Regions from separate parts of the Vibrio sp. QJM3NY_15 genome, predicted to be linked through region 1. Evidence: predicted binding sites of a transcription regulator. Region 1 holds the regulator's gene; the other holds the start of a gene.
What was found. Region 1 encodes PurR, which represses purine synthesis genes. Its sites were predicted from a motif close to TNANGNAAACGTTTNCNTNA; they were not measured.

Region 2: the regulator PurR is predicted to act here: its motif matches at 2,780-2,799, upstream of AC3CKG_RS12865 (NCS2 family permease).

Annotation. Positions count from the first base shown of each region.
Region 1 is NZ_CM173517.1:2,409,927-2,415,462, reverse strand. It holds gene AC3CKG_RS10760 (alpha/beta fold hydrolase) at 1-44, shown strand, start outside; gene AC3CKG_RS10755 (putative signal transducing protein) at 160-477, opposite strand; gene AC3CKG_RS10750 (TVP38/TMEM64 family protein) at 541-1,221, opposite strand; gene AC3CKG_RS10745 (DUF3316 domain-containing protein) at 1,601-1,960, shown strand; gene AC3CKG_RS10740 (TfoX/Sxy family DNA transformation protein) at 2,065-2,655, opposite strand; cyclic di-GMP riboswitch class I at 2,783-2,868, opposite strand; gene purR (HTH-type transcriptional repressor PurR) at 3,039-4,043, opposite strand; gene torD (molecular chaperone TorD) at 4,361-5,008, opposite strand; gene torR (two-component system response regulator TorR) at 5,297-5,536, shown strand, end outside.
Region 2 is NZ_CM173517.1:2,885,884-2,891,419, reverse strand. It holds gene AC3CKG_RS12875 (aminoacyl-histidine dipeptidase) at 282-1,754, opposite strand; gene vcdP (small protein VcdP) at 2,211-2,297, shown strand; gene AC3CKG_RS12865 (NCS2 family permease) at 2,820-4,109, shown strand; gene gpt (xanthine phosphoribosyltransferase) at 4,194-4,658, shown strand; gene frsA (esterase FrsA) at 4,748-5,536, shown strand, end outside.

The DNA.
Region 1 (5,536 bases):
TCAACCAACGTTCTATCGCGTTTATTCAAAAACAAATCCAGTGATTATCTTGGTTCGCTATCAGAACTAATAAATCGAATTAAATAAAAACGGGAAGCTAATATTAGCTTCCCGTTTTTATTTTAAGGGAGGAGTATCGATGGTTTGTTACTTGGACGCTTACTCTGGAGAAGCAGCACCACATTGCCAACAAGAACCGAATTGCGCTTCATTGACTTCATGGCACTCACCGCAACGCCACTCTTCATAGATGATCGAATCTTGCTGTTTTTGGTAGTCATTGACTATCTTACGGGCTTTACTGGCTAATTCTGGCTCATATAACCATACGTAAGGGTCAGTTTCCTCAGTGAATGGGATTTCCCCTTTCAAACCGAACAAGCCCTCACCACGGACTTCACACGCAATATTCTCACTTTCTAACAATCCACAGATGATATGGGCTTCTGTAGGATTCGATGCACTGAAGATTTTCATTGAAATAGAACCTTATTCGGCTTTGGCTTTTAGTCAGCTATATACGTTATTCCGCTATACACGTTAGTCAGCCACAGGTGCTGAGCGAAACTTACTCATCAACCATTTAGCAATAATTGGGAATACCCCCAACAAGGCAAATGACAATAGTACTGAAGGAGATACGATACCCGAAAGTGAATCAATTTCTGCGAGTTGAGTACCAGCATTCAAGAAAACCGCAGTACCTGGCAACATCCCTATTTGGCTTGTGATGTAGTAACGAGTTACCGACATTGGGGTTAACCCCATTAACAGGTTGATAAGGAAAAATGGGAAGACAGGAATCAGACGTAGAGAGAATAAGTAAAATGCCCCGTCTTTTTCAACGCCCTTGTTAATGGTTGCTAACTTGTCACCAAACTTAGTTTGGATCCAGTCACGTAACAGGTAACGGCTACTTAAGAAGGCGAGGGTTGCACCAATAGCACTTGCAAAAGATACCAGCAGTAAACTGTTCCAGAAACCAAACAAGGCAGCGCCTAACAGCGTAACAACCGCAGCGCCTGGAATTGAGAAAGCCGTAATCATGACATAGGCGACGAAGTAAATCGCAGCAGCAGCAATAAAATTGCTCTCGATGTAGTCATTCAAAACAGCTTGTTGAGCTTTCGCATTCTCAAGTGTTAGGTATTGGCCGAAATTGACGCCTAACAGGATGATGGTTACGACCAATACGATACCCAATATCATTTTATTACTCATTGATACTTCCTCTAATTTTTCAATGCATACAATTAGTATAGATAGACAGGCAAAGCATAGATTAACTTTCAACAGATATAAAAAAACTGTCAGTTTGCTTTTGATTGCTGACCATTTTTATAAATACATCTGACTACTTCACCTTGAATGGGCCGATGACAGATAGGTTCGACGTTAAACACATGTTAGATCTGATGTGTTTTTCTTTCTAAGGTAGGAGGTTGTTTTGCTTGAACAAATTCTATTTAATAAATTTTAAGGCTATAAAAAGTGACAGGAATTTGAAATACATTTGGTCTTGGTACGTTCTATATACGTAACAATCGAGACGTAAAGGTTGTTCCGATAATGATTCAGGCATAAAACTAAGGAGTTAGCTATGAAATTTTTATCATTGATTACTGTTATTGCGACTGCAGGTCTTATCTCTTTTCAAGCAACAGGTGCTGGTGTTTACCACCGGGTTGCCGCTGAGTCAAAAATATTCAAAGGTGAAACAGTATCTACTGAAAACCAAGCCTATGAAGACGGAAAGAAAATATGGCAAGATTTGAATACTAAAGAATCTTTTGAGCTTAGTCGCATTCTTCCTCAAGCTTCTGAAAAGGTAGACGTGAGATCTTTTGAAATCAAGAATGGTTCTATTAAAGTCAAAGAGATTATGGATTCTTCAGGAACCATCAATTTTGTACCCATGGTAAAAGTTGATTACAAATATTATTACCGTCCATCTTTTTAGCCAGTCCAGTGCTAGCTCTCTAGCTTAAAGGAGAGCTACTTTTTTTGTATAAAAAAAGCCGCAAGAATGCGGCTTAGTTATGTAGATAGTTTGAACTGACAATATTAATTGACGCGACTGATAAGCTCTTCACGACGTTGCTGCGGTATAACAGACCAATGAGTACCATTGATCGCACCTTCTAGCGCCCAAAGCAGCTCAATGCTGACAGAGGAAGCATGTGATTCCTTGATGGCGTTAAATGCGTTTACAGAGCCAGATTCATATAAACATTCTACAGAATCGATCCCGGCCTTTTTTAACATACGCTCGGTAGCGAGTCGAAGGTTAGGGAGGTCCTTTAATCGAGTTGGCTTAGCAGAAGATTGCTCAGCTTTCTCTTCTTTAGCAAACCCCAAAGACGTCGTAGCAAGCTGCAAGATTTTTTCTTGGTCTTGCCACAAGCCTTCCGGCAATGCGAAATACTTTGTGACGACAGGGAAACCACGTTTTTTGTAGACGTATGGTCGAAACCCTTGTTGCTCGAATTGCTTTGTTGTGTCTTTGTCCGCTCTTATGTGCAACTGGTCGTTAACAACCAGAGCAAACATCGTGTCATCAGCAAAAAGCCCGAATCCACCAAACATTGAGCGTGACTTTATTTTTCCTAGGGGCTCAAATAATTTCATTGAGTCCTTTAGTATCGGTTTATCCATGTTATCTATCTCGGTGTATTTGAACTACGCCACCAAATAAGCAGGTCCGAGAGATTAGCAAAATGTTGCAATTAAATTGTCAATAAGCCGTAAATTACTAAATTGTTAGTAATTACCGCATTTTGCCATCGGTAACCCCGCTACCATACCAACGAGTGGTTTAGGCCGGAAGCTTTGCGTCTCACTCTTTCGAGTGGTTTGCCCTGTGCGTGACTGACTGAATAGAATAAAGTTTTTGTTGAATGAGGCTCACACCTGATATTTCAAAATGTGATATTGCTTCAATTAATGATCTTGGTGTTATGCAACTGGGTTTATTTTATCTGCTTATAAAAAAAGCGCACTCAAAGGTGCGCTTAATGAAATTAAACTCGATTTATCAATTAATTTAACGTTTTAACCGTGCTTCGCTCAACAATTTCTGGGTGCATTTCGAAGACACGTTTTTCATGATCTTTATCTTTAATGCGTTCCAACAAAATTTCGAATGCATTTTTACCAACACGACGCTTAGGTTGGTGAACCGTCGTCAATGGTGGAGAGAAGTATTCCGCAAGTTCAATGTTGTCGTAACCGATAACCGAAATATCTTCAGGAATACGAATACCTTGCTGCTGCAGGCGACTCATTAGGCCAAGTGCCATTGTGTCGTTAAAACAGAACACTGCGGTAGGGCGATCTTCCATCTGAGCAATTTTATCAGCCGCAAGTACAGCGGTATCACACTCAAAGTTACCTTCAATGATGAGCTTTTCGTCGGTTGCCACCTTCGCTTCATTGAGTGCGCGTTTGTAACCCGCGATGCGTTCTACACATGCTGCTTTGTCTAAGTGGCCACTTAAACAAGCAATCTTTGTGTGACCACGTTCTAGCAAGTACTTGGTTGCTAGATAGCCGCCTTCTTCAGAGTTGTCGATGATCTTATCAGCCTGAGAGGTTTCTGGGCCCCAATCCATGACAACTTTTGGGATATCAGCATGGCGATCTAACATGCCACGAAGTTCTTCTGTTAAGTCAGAACACATAACCAAGATGCCATCTACACGTTTTTCTGCAAGCATTCGAATGTAGTCACGTTGCTTCTCATAGATACCACCCGTGTTACACAGAATCAAAGTGTAACCTTGACGGTAGCAGTAGCTTTCAACACCATCGATTACTTCAGAGAAGAAGAGGTTTGTTGATTGAGTCACTAGCATGCCGATAGTGCGTGTTGAATTGCATTTCAAGCTACGCGCTACAGCACTTGGTGCGTAGTTTAACTCGTCTACGGCTTTATTTACTTTCTCTTGAGTCGCTTCTGCAACAAAACGTGTTTTGTTGATTACGTGAGAAACGGTGGTAGTTGATACGCCTGCTAAGCGAGCGACATCTTTTATAGTGGCCATGGTTTTATCCTATTAGAAGCTACTTTCCCAAAGTACGGAATAAAGTAGCCGTTAAGCTACCTAACTAAGAGCTTAAATTTGTAGGGCTCTTTGGGGTACTAAAGTGCTAAAAAACAAAAAACCGCTATTGAGCGGCTTGTCTTAACACCGAAATGCTCTGAACTTAAATAAGCATAGCATTTCGTGAATGTTTCATATTTTATCGTTTGCGGTCACAATTTTAGACTGACTAGAAATTACTCGCAATAAAATTCACCCAGAAATCTGGGTGAATTGTCACATTCTATTGAATTTGTTTACTTAATCATCAGCGAATCTTATTCACCCGCTAAATACTGAGTGTCCAGATTACAGAAGGCCACGAGAAGAGTTGCCACAGATGCATAGAAACCGAATGAATCGATCTCACAACATTTAACGTTGAACTTTGGTACCCAAGTAAGGACTTGATGTTCAATAAATTGCTGTTGAACAGTGAACGATTTTTCTAATTCTTCTTCAAGCTCAGTGTCATTTGAACGGATGATGAGATTGCCAAGGAAATCAAGTTCGATAGCAATGTGGTCTGCTGGCTCTTTCAGATCTTGGTTAACTACCAAGTTGTGCTTAGCCATGATCTCTTCCATGTCTTTAGCTGGCTTGTCGTTTAATAGACCCGTTTCGCCGATATACATTGAAGCGTAAGGTAGAGCACCATGTTTATCTGTCTTTAAAAATAGATCGCAAAAGTCAGCAGACAGCTCTAGTTGGGCATCTTCACGTGTTTGTAGACGGTTCAATGCGTCTACCAGTTTATCAATCGCAGGCTTGAGTGTTTCGTTTTCGCCTAAACCAGTCAGGAAAGAACGGATCTCAACAGAGTGGTAGTGGTCGAGTTCTTCTTGTGTGAGCTCTTTAGCGAACAAGCTTGATAGCCACCAATAGATTTCAGCTCTTTGTTCGTTGAATGCTTTCGTATCTTTCATTTCATAGATCCTGATTTAGTCTTGTGATGTTTATATACCCAAGCATCGCGAAGTCATTTGGGTATAAGCACACCAAGGCTCAATAACAAGGTTATTTGCTAAACGCAAAGTGACTCGTTAGTCGTAATGCCTATATTGAATTGCGATGGACGATAAATAGCAAGGTTTTAGATTGTCTTGTATCAAAAAATATTCATGTTTCTCGCTTTTATCTGCTGTACCACTAGAATTGTTACTAGTTATGAATAGAATGGTTACTGAAACTATTAAATAAGAAAAGTGGTGTAGATGAGCTATCACGTATTAGTCGTAGAAGATGATGTGGTAACCCGAAGTAAGCTGGTTGGATATTTCCAGAACGAAGGTTACACAGTGAGCGAAGCGGAAAGCGGCGCTCAGATGAGAAACGTGTTGGAAGAAAACAACGTTGATCTCATTATGCTAGACATCAACTTACCAGGCGAAGATGGATTGATGCTAACTCGCGAATTACGCAGTCAATCGGACATTGGGATTATTTTAGTTACT
Region 2 (5,536 bases), 480 kb from region 1:
TGTTAAAAATCTCGATAACTGCGTTGTGATTTTTGATTGTAGAATAACTACTTATCAGAAAATCACGCCTTGTTCTCAAGCCTTTTTCCTACGCTATTTCTGAACACTTACTTACTGTGATTGGTATTACTTCTTTAGTCACAAATAGTCATTACAAAGATTAGATACAAAAACAGGTACTCATTGAGTACCTGTTTTATTTTGTCTCGGATAAACGATGTTTACTGAAAAGTACTATTTATTGAAAAGCACGATTCATTGAACAAACACAGCTTATCGAATTATGCTTTTTCTGGGATAGCTTCAAGTAGCGCAACCATTTGGTTCCAGAATAGCTCAACCGTGTCGATCTTCACTTTCTCATCTGGAGAGTGAGGGAACTTGATGGTTGGGCCGAAAGAAACCATATCCATGTTCGGGTAAGGTTCTTTGAATAGACCACATTCAAGACCAGCATGGATAACCATGATGTTTGGCTTGTGACCGTAGATACCTTCGTACATGTCGCGGAAGATATGCATGATTTCTGAATCTGCGTCTGGTTTCCAACCTGGATAAGCACCAGAGAACGCGATGTTAGCGCCTGCTAGTTCAGCAACAGAGTGAAGCATGCTTTCTACTTGGCTACGACCTGAATCGATAAGAGAACGGATCAGGCAAAGCACTGTGATTGAGTTCTCTTCTGTTGTGATAACACCTACGTTTAGAGACGTTTCAACAACACCTTCAATCTCGTCACTCATACGAATCACGCCGTTTGGACATGCGTTAAGTGCCGCGATAAAGCGAGCTTGGTCTGCTGACGCAAGTGCGCCCATTTCTACAGAAGCTTCTTCATTGAAAGTCACGATGCTGTCTTCTACTTTACCTAGCTCTGTTGAAAGCAGCTCTGTGTAGTAGTTGTATAGCGAAGCCAGTTTCTCTTGGTTTGCTGCTGGAACCGCAACCGTTACGAAGCCTTCACGAGGAATAGCGTTACGAAGGCTACCACCTTTGAATTCTACGATGCGAAGGTCTAGCTCTTTTGCGTGACCCGCTAGGAAGCGAGCAAGCAGTTTGTTCGCGTTTGCACGACCAGTATGGATATCACAACCAGAGTGACCGCCTTTTAGGCCTTTTAGCGTTAGCTTACGTGTTACGAAATCTGCTGGGATTGCGTTACGTGCAATTTCAAATGTCATTGCGCCGTCGATACCGCCAGCACAACCCATGTACACTTCGCCTTCTTGCTCTGAATCGGTATTAAGAAGGATATCACCTTCTAACCAACCTGCCTCAAGACCGAACGCACCAGTCATGCCTGCTTCTTCATCTACTGTTAGTAGAACTTCGATAGGGCCATGTTTGATTTCGTTTGATGCCAGTACAGCAAGGCAAGAAGCCATACCCATACCGTTATCAGCACCCAGTGTTGTGCCTTTTGCTGTAACCCACTCACCATCAATATATGGCTGGATAGGATCTTTAGCGAAGTCGTGAACCGTGTCTTCGTTCTTTTGTGGAACCATATCGATGTGCGCTTGTAGTACAACACCTTTTTTGTTTTCCATGCCTGGCGTTGCAGGTTTAGTAATGAATACGTTACCCGTTGGGTCGCGACGTACATTTAAACCTTGCTCTGTTGCCCAAGCAATAATGTATTGAGCTAGCTCTTCCTCATGCTTAGATGGATGTGGGATTGAGCAAATCTTATCGAAGAACTGCCAAATAGGGGCAGGGGATAATTTACTGATCTCAGAATGGAATTCAGACACGGATGACTCCTTTTTTATTTGGTAACCATATATTTAGGATTTCTATAGGTAAAACCTTAGAATAAAAATCTAAAATATGGGTCTGTTTTGATGGCAACAGCATACCACTTGAGCGTTTTGACGAGTAGCGGTTCTAAACTTCAAATAGCTCAAATTTTGAAAGCGATCTTGTCCATCTGATCATTATTAAGCGCTTTGATGCTTATAAAAAGTGTAAGCAAACGTTTGTTTAAGTCTGTTTTGTAATTTAATTACAAAATAAAGTTTCTTAAATAACCATAATTAGTCAAAAGTGTGACGTATGGCAAAAAATACTTGTAATCTTCTTTCTTTCGGGTATATTAATAACCAACTTCTGAAGTGAAGAGTAAATGCTCAAAGGATGAGTCCGTTTTATCGCCTCCAAGGAACCGAGAAATCAAATTCGTTTTTTATTGATTTATTAAGGTGATAGTTATGAAAGGTTTACCATCTGCAATGTTCTGGCTTAACAGCTCTGTTTACACTAGCAACTTTGCATACCCTACAAGCTTTGGTTACTAATACCACAAGCATGTAACTCGAACAGTTTTGTTCACCCCTATATATTGGAATTCTTTTACAACCCTTTTGGTTGACAGATTCTACCGCCACTCAGTATTGAGTGGCGTTTTTTTTGCCTGCTACTTTTTCCCTACCGCGTCAATTCACCACTTTTTCTACCATTCTCAGCGGTTGTTTTTTAAACGCTAAAATATCAATTTGCGCCTTATTACTGATCCTGTTGAAAAATACACATCTCTTGTGGGTTTAAATTGAGAATTTGATGGCTACATTCTCAATGAAAATAACTGATGGTTTAAAAAATAGCCAAGTAATCTCATCGTATTTATCTTGCTTAATTTATTGTTTTTAATGACTATTTTTCATTCCAGTCTTCGTTTTTAATCGCTTTGTTTCATACGGCATTCTGATAAATATCGATTAGAGCCTTAATTCTATCTGGAATTTGTTATTTGATAACTTTATAATCCACAGCCAATCGATTACGCAACCGTTTACTTTTTACCCTTATAGGATTCGATAATGTTCGAAAAGCTATTCAAACTCAGTGAAAATGGCACCAATGTGCGCACTGAAATCATCGCAGGTCTAACAACCTTCCTAACAATGGCTTACATCATTTTTGTAAACCCAATGATTCTAGCTGATGCTGGTATGGACCATGGCGCTGTATTTGTAGCAACCTGTTTAGCGGCCGCTATTGGCTGTTTCATCATGGGTTTTGTTGCTAACTACCCAATCGCGCAAGCTCCAGGCATGGGTCTGAACGCATTCTTTACCTACGCTGTTGTAATGGGTATGGGTTATACGTGGCAAGTTGCTTTGGCAGCGGTTTTCGTATCAGGCGTAATCTTCATCTTCTTAAGTATCTTTAAGATCCGTGAATGGATTATCAACTCGATCCCTATGTCTCTGCGTGTTGGTATCTCTGCGGGTATCGGCCTTTTCCTTGCGTTTATCGCGCTTAGCAATGCAGGCATCGTTGTTTCTAACCCAGCGACTAAGGTTTCACTTGGCGATATCACTGCGATTGCGCCAATGTTAGGTGCGCTTGGTTTCTTCCTGACTATTGCTCTTGTTCATCGCGGTGTGAAAGGTGCGGTAATGATTGCGATTCTAGCAATCACGGCTATCGGCATTGCAATTGGTGACGTTCAGTACGGCGGCATCATGTCGACACCACCAAGCCTAGCTCCGACATTCATGCAGCTTGATTTCTCTGCTGTATTTGAAATTGGTATGATTTCAGTCGTATTCGCATTCTTGTTCGTCGATTTGTTCGATACAGCGGGTACTCTGGTTGGTGTTGCAACGAAAGCAAACCTAATCAAAGAAGACGGTAAACTGCCTCGTCTAAACAAGGCACTGCTTGCTGACTCAACAGCAACGTCTATCGGTGCACTGCTAGGTACATCAAATACGACATCTTACGTTGAGAGTGTTGCGGGTGTTGCTGAAGGCGGTCGTACAGGTCTAACCGCGGTTGTAGTTGGCATCTTATTCCTACTGGCTCTTTTCTTCTCGCCACTTGCAGGTATGATTCCGGCTTACGCAACATCAGGTGCACTTTTCTATGTAGCAATTCTGATGATGTCTGGCCTAGTTGGCATTGATTGGCGTGATCTTACGGAAGCTGCACCAGTCGTGGTAACATGTCTGCTTATGCCGCTGACGTACTCTATCGCTGAGGGTATCTCACTAGGTTTCATCGCTTACGCTGCAATTAAGCTGCTAAGTGGTAAAGGTCGCGACGTTTCACCTGCTGTGTGGGTAATGTCGGTTATCTTTATTCTTAAATACATTTTCGCTTAATCGTCTAGATTTCTGCTTAATCGCTGAAGAGGCTATGTAAGGCATAGCCTCTAATAACATGACAAAATTATTAGGTTTTATACTATGAGCAACAAATTCGTTATCACTTGGGACAACATGCAGACTTACTGCCGTCAACTAGCTGAAAAGCAAATGCCAGCAGAACAGTGGAAAGGTATCTGGGCAGTAAGCCGTGGTGGTTTGGTTCCTGGTGCAATCTTGGCTCGTGAACTAGGTATTCGTCACGTAGATACGATTTGTATTTCTAGCTACGACCACGATCACCAACGTGATATGACAGTCGTTAAAGCTCCTGAAGGTGACGGCGAAGGTTTCCTAATCGTTGAAGACCTTGTTGATAGTGGTGACACTGCACGCAAGCTTCGCGAAATGTACCCTAAAGCGAAATTGATCGCTGTATGTGCAAAACCATCTGGCGCAGATTTGTTAGACGAATACATCGTTGATATCGCTCAAGACACATGGATTGAGCAACCTTGGGATACTAGCCTAAGCTTCGTTGAGCCGGTAAATCGCAAGTCAAAATAAGTGTAAACTTAGTTTTTTGAGAAATGACCCTTTATAGGGTCATTTTTTTTTATATGATTAGTAACAACCATTTCTTATTAAGTGTCCCAATGTCTGAATCAGAAGAAACGAGCTCGAACCTTTCGGAAACCTTGTTTGTAAAGCACAAGCAGGCTAAAGAGACCTCAATGCTCACGCGTTATATGCCAAGTTCAGAAGAACTGTTGGATAAAAAGCGTGAAGAGCAGAACTCATCTTGGTATCGAAACCTAAGACGTCTTCAGTGGGTATGGCAAGGCGTAAACCCGATAGAGCAAGAAGCGGTATTAGCACGCATTGCCTCATCCGATAATTCTCGTACCACCGATGAGTGGTTAGATACCGTGATGGGCTACCGCAGTGGTAACTGGGCATACGAATGGACCAAGCTCGGTATGCAGCATCAGAATCGTTCTAATGAGAAGAACGGTGAAGAGATGGCTGAAGAGCTGTTTTCAGCATCGTTGTGTTTCAGTATTGCGGGTTACCCACACCTAAAGAATGACAACCTTGCTGCTCAGGCGCAGGTATTAGCGAACGCGGCGTATTCTGAAGCGATCAAACACACCAAATTGATCGTCAAACAAATCGAAGTGCCGTATCAAAACAAAAAGATTAAGGCGAACTTACATCTAACCAAAACAGACAAACCACAACCTGTCGTGATCGTGAGTGCGGGTTTAGATAGCTTGCAAACTGACATGTGGCGTTTGTTTAGAGATTACCTAGCACCGAAAAACATTGCGATGCTAACGATTGATATGCCGTCGATAGGGCACAGTTCGCACTGGCCACTAACCGAAGACTCTTCTTGCCTGCATCAAGCCGTGTTGAATGAACTGCCTAATATCCCATGGGTG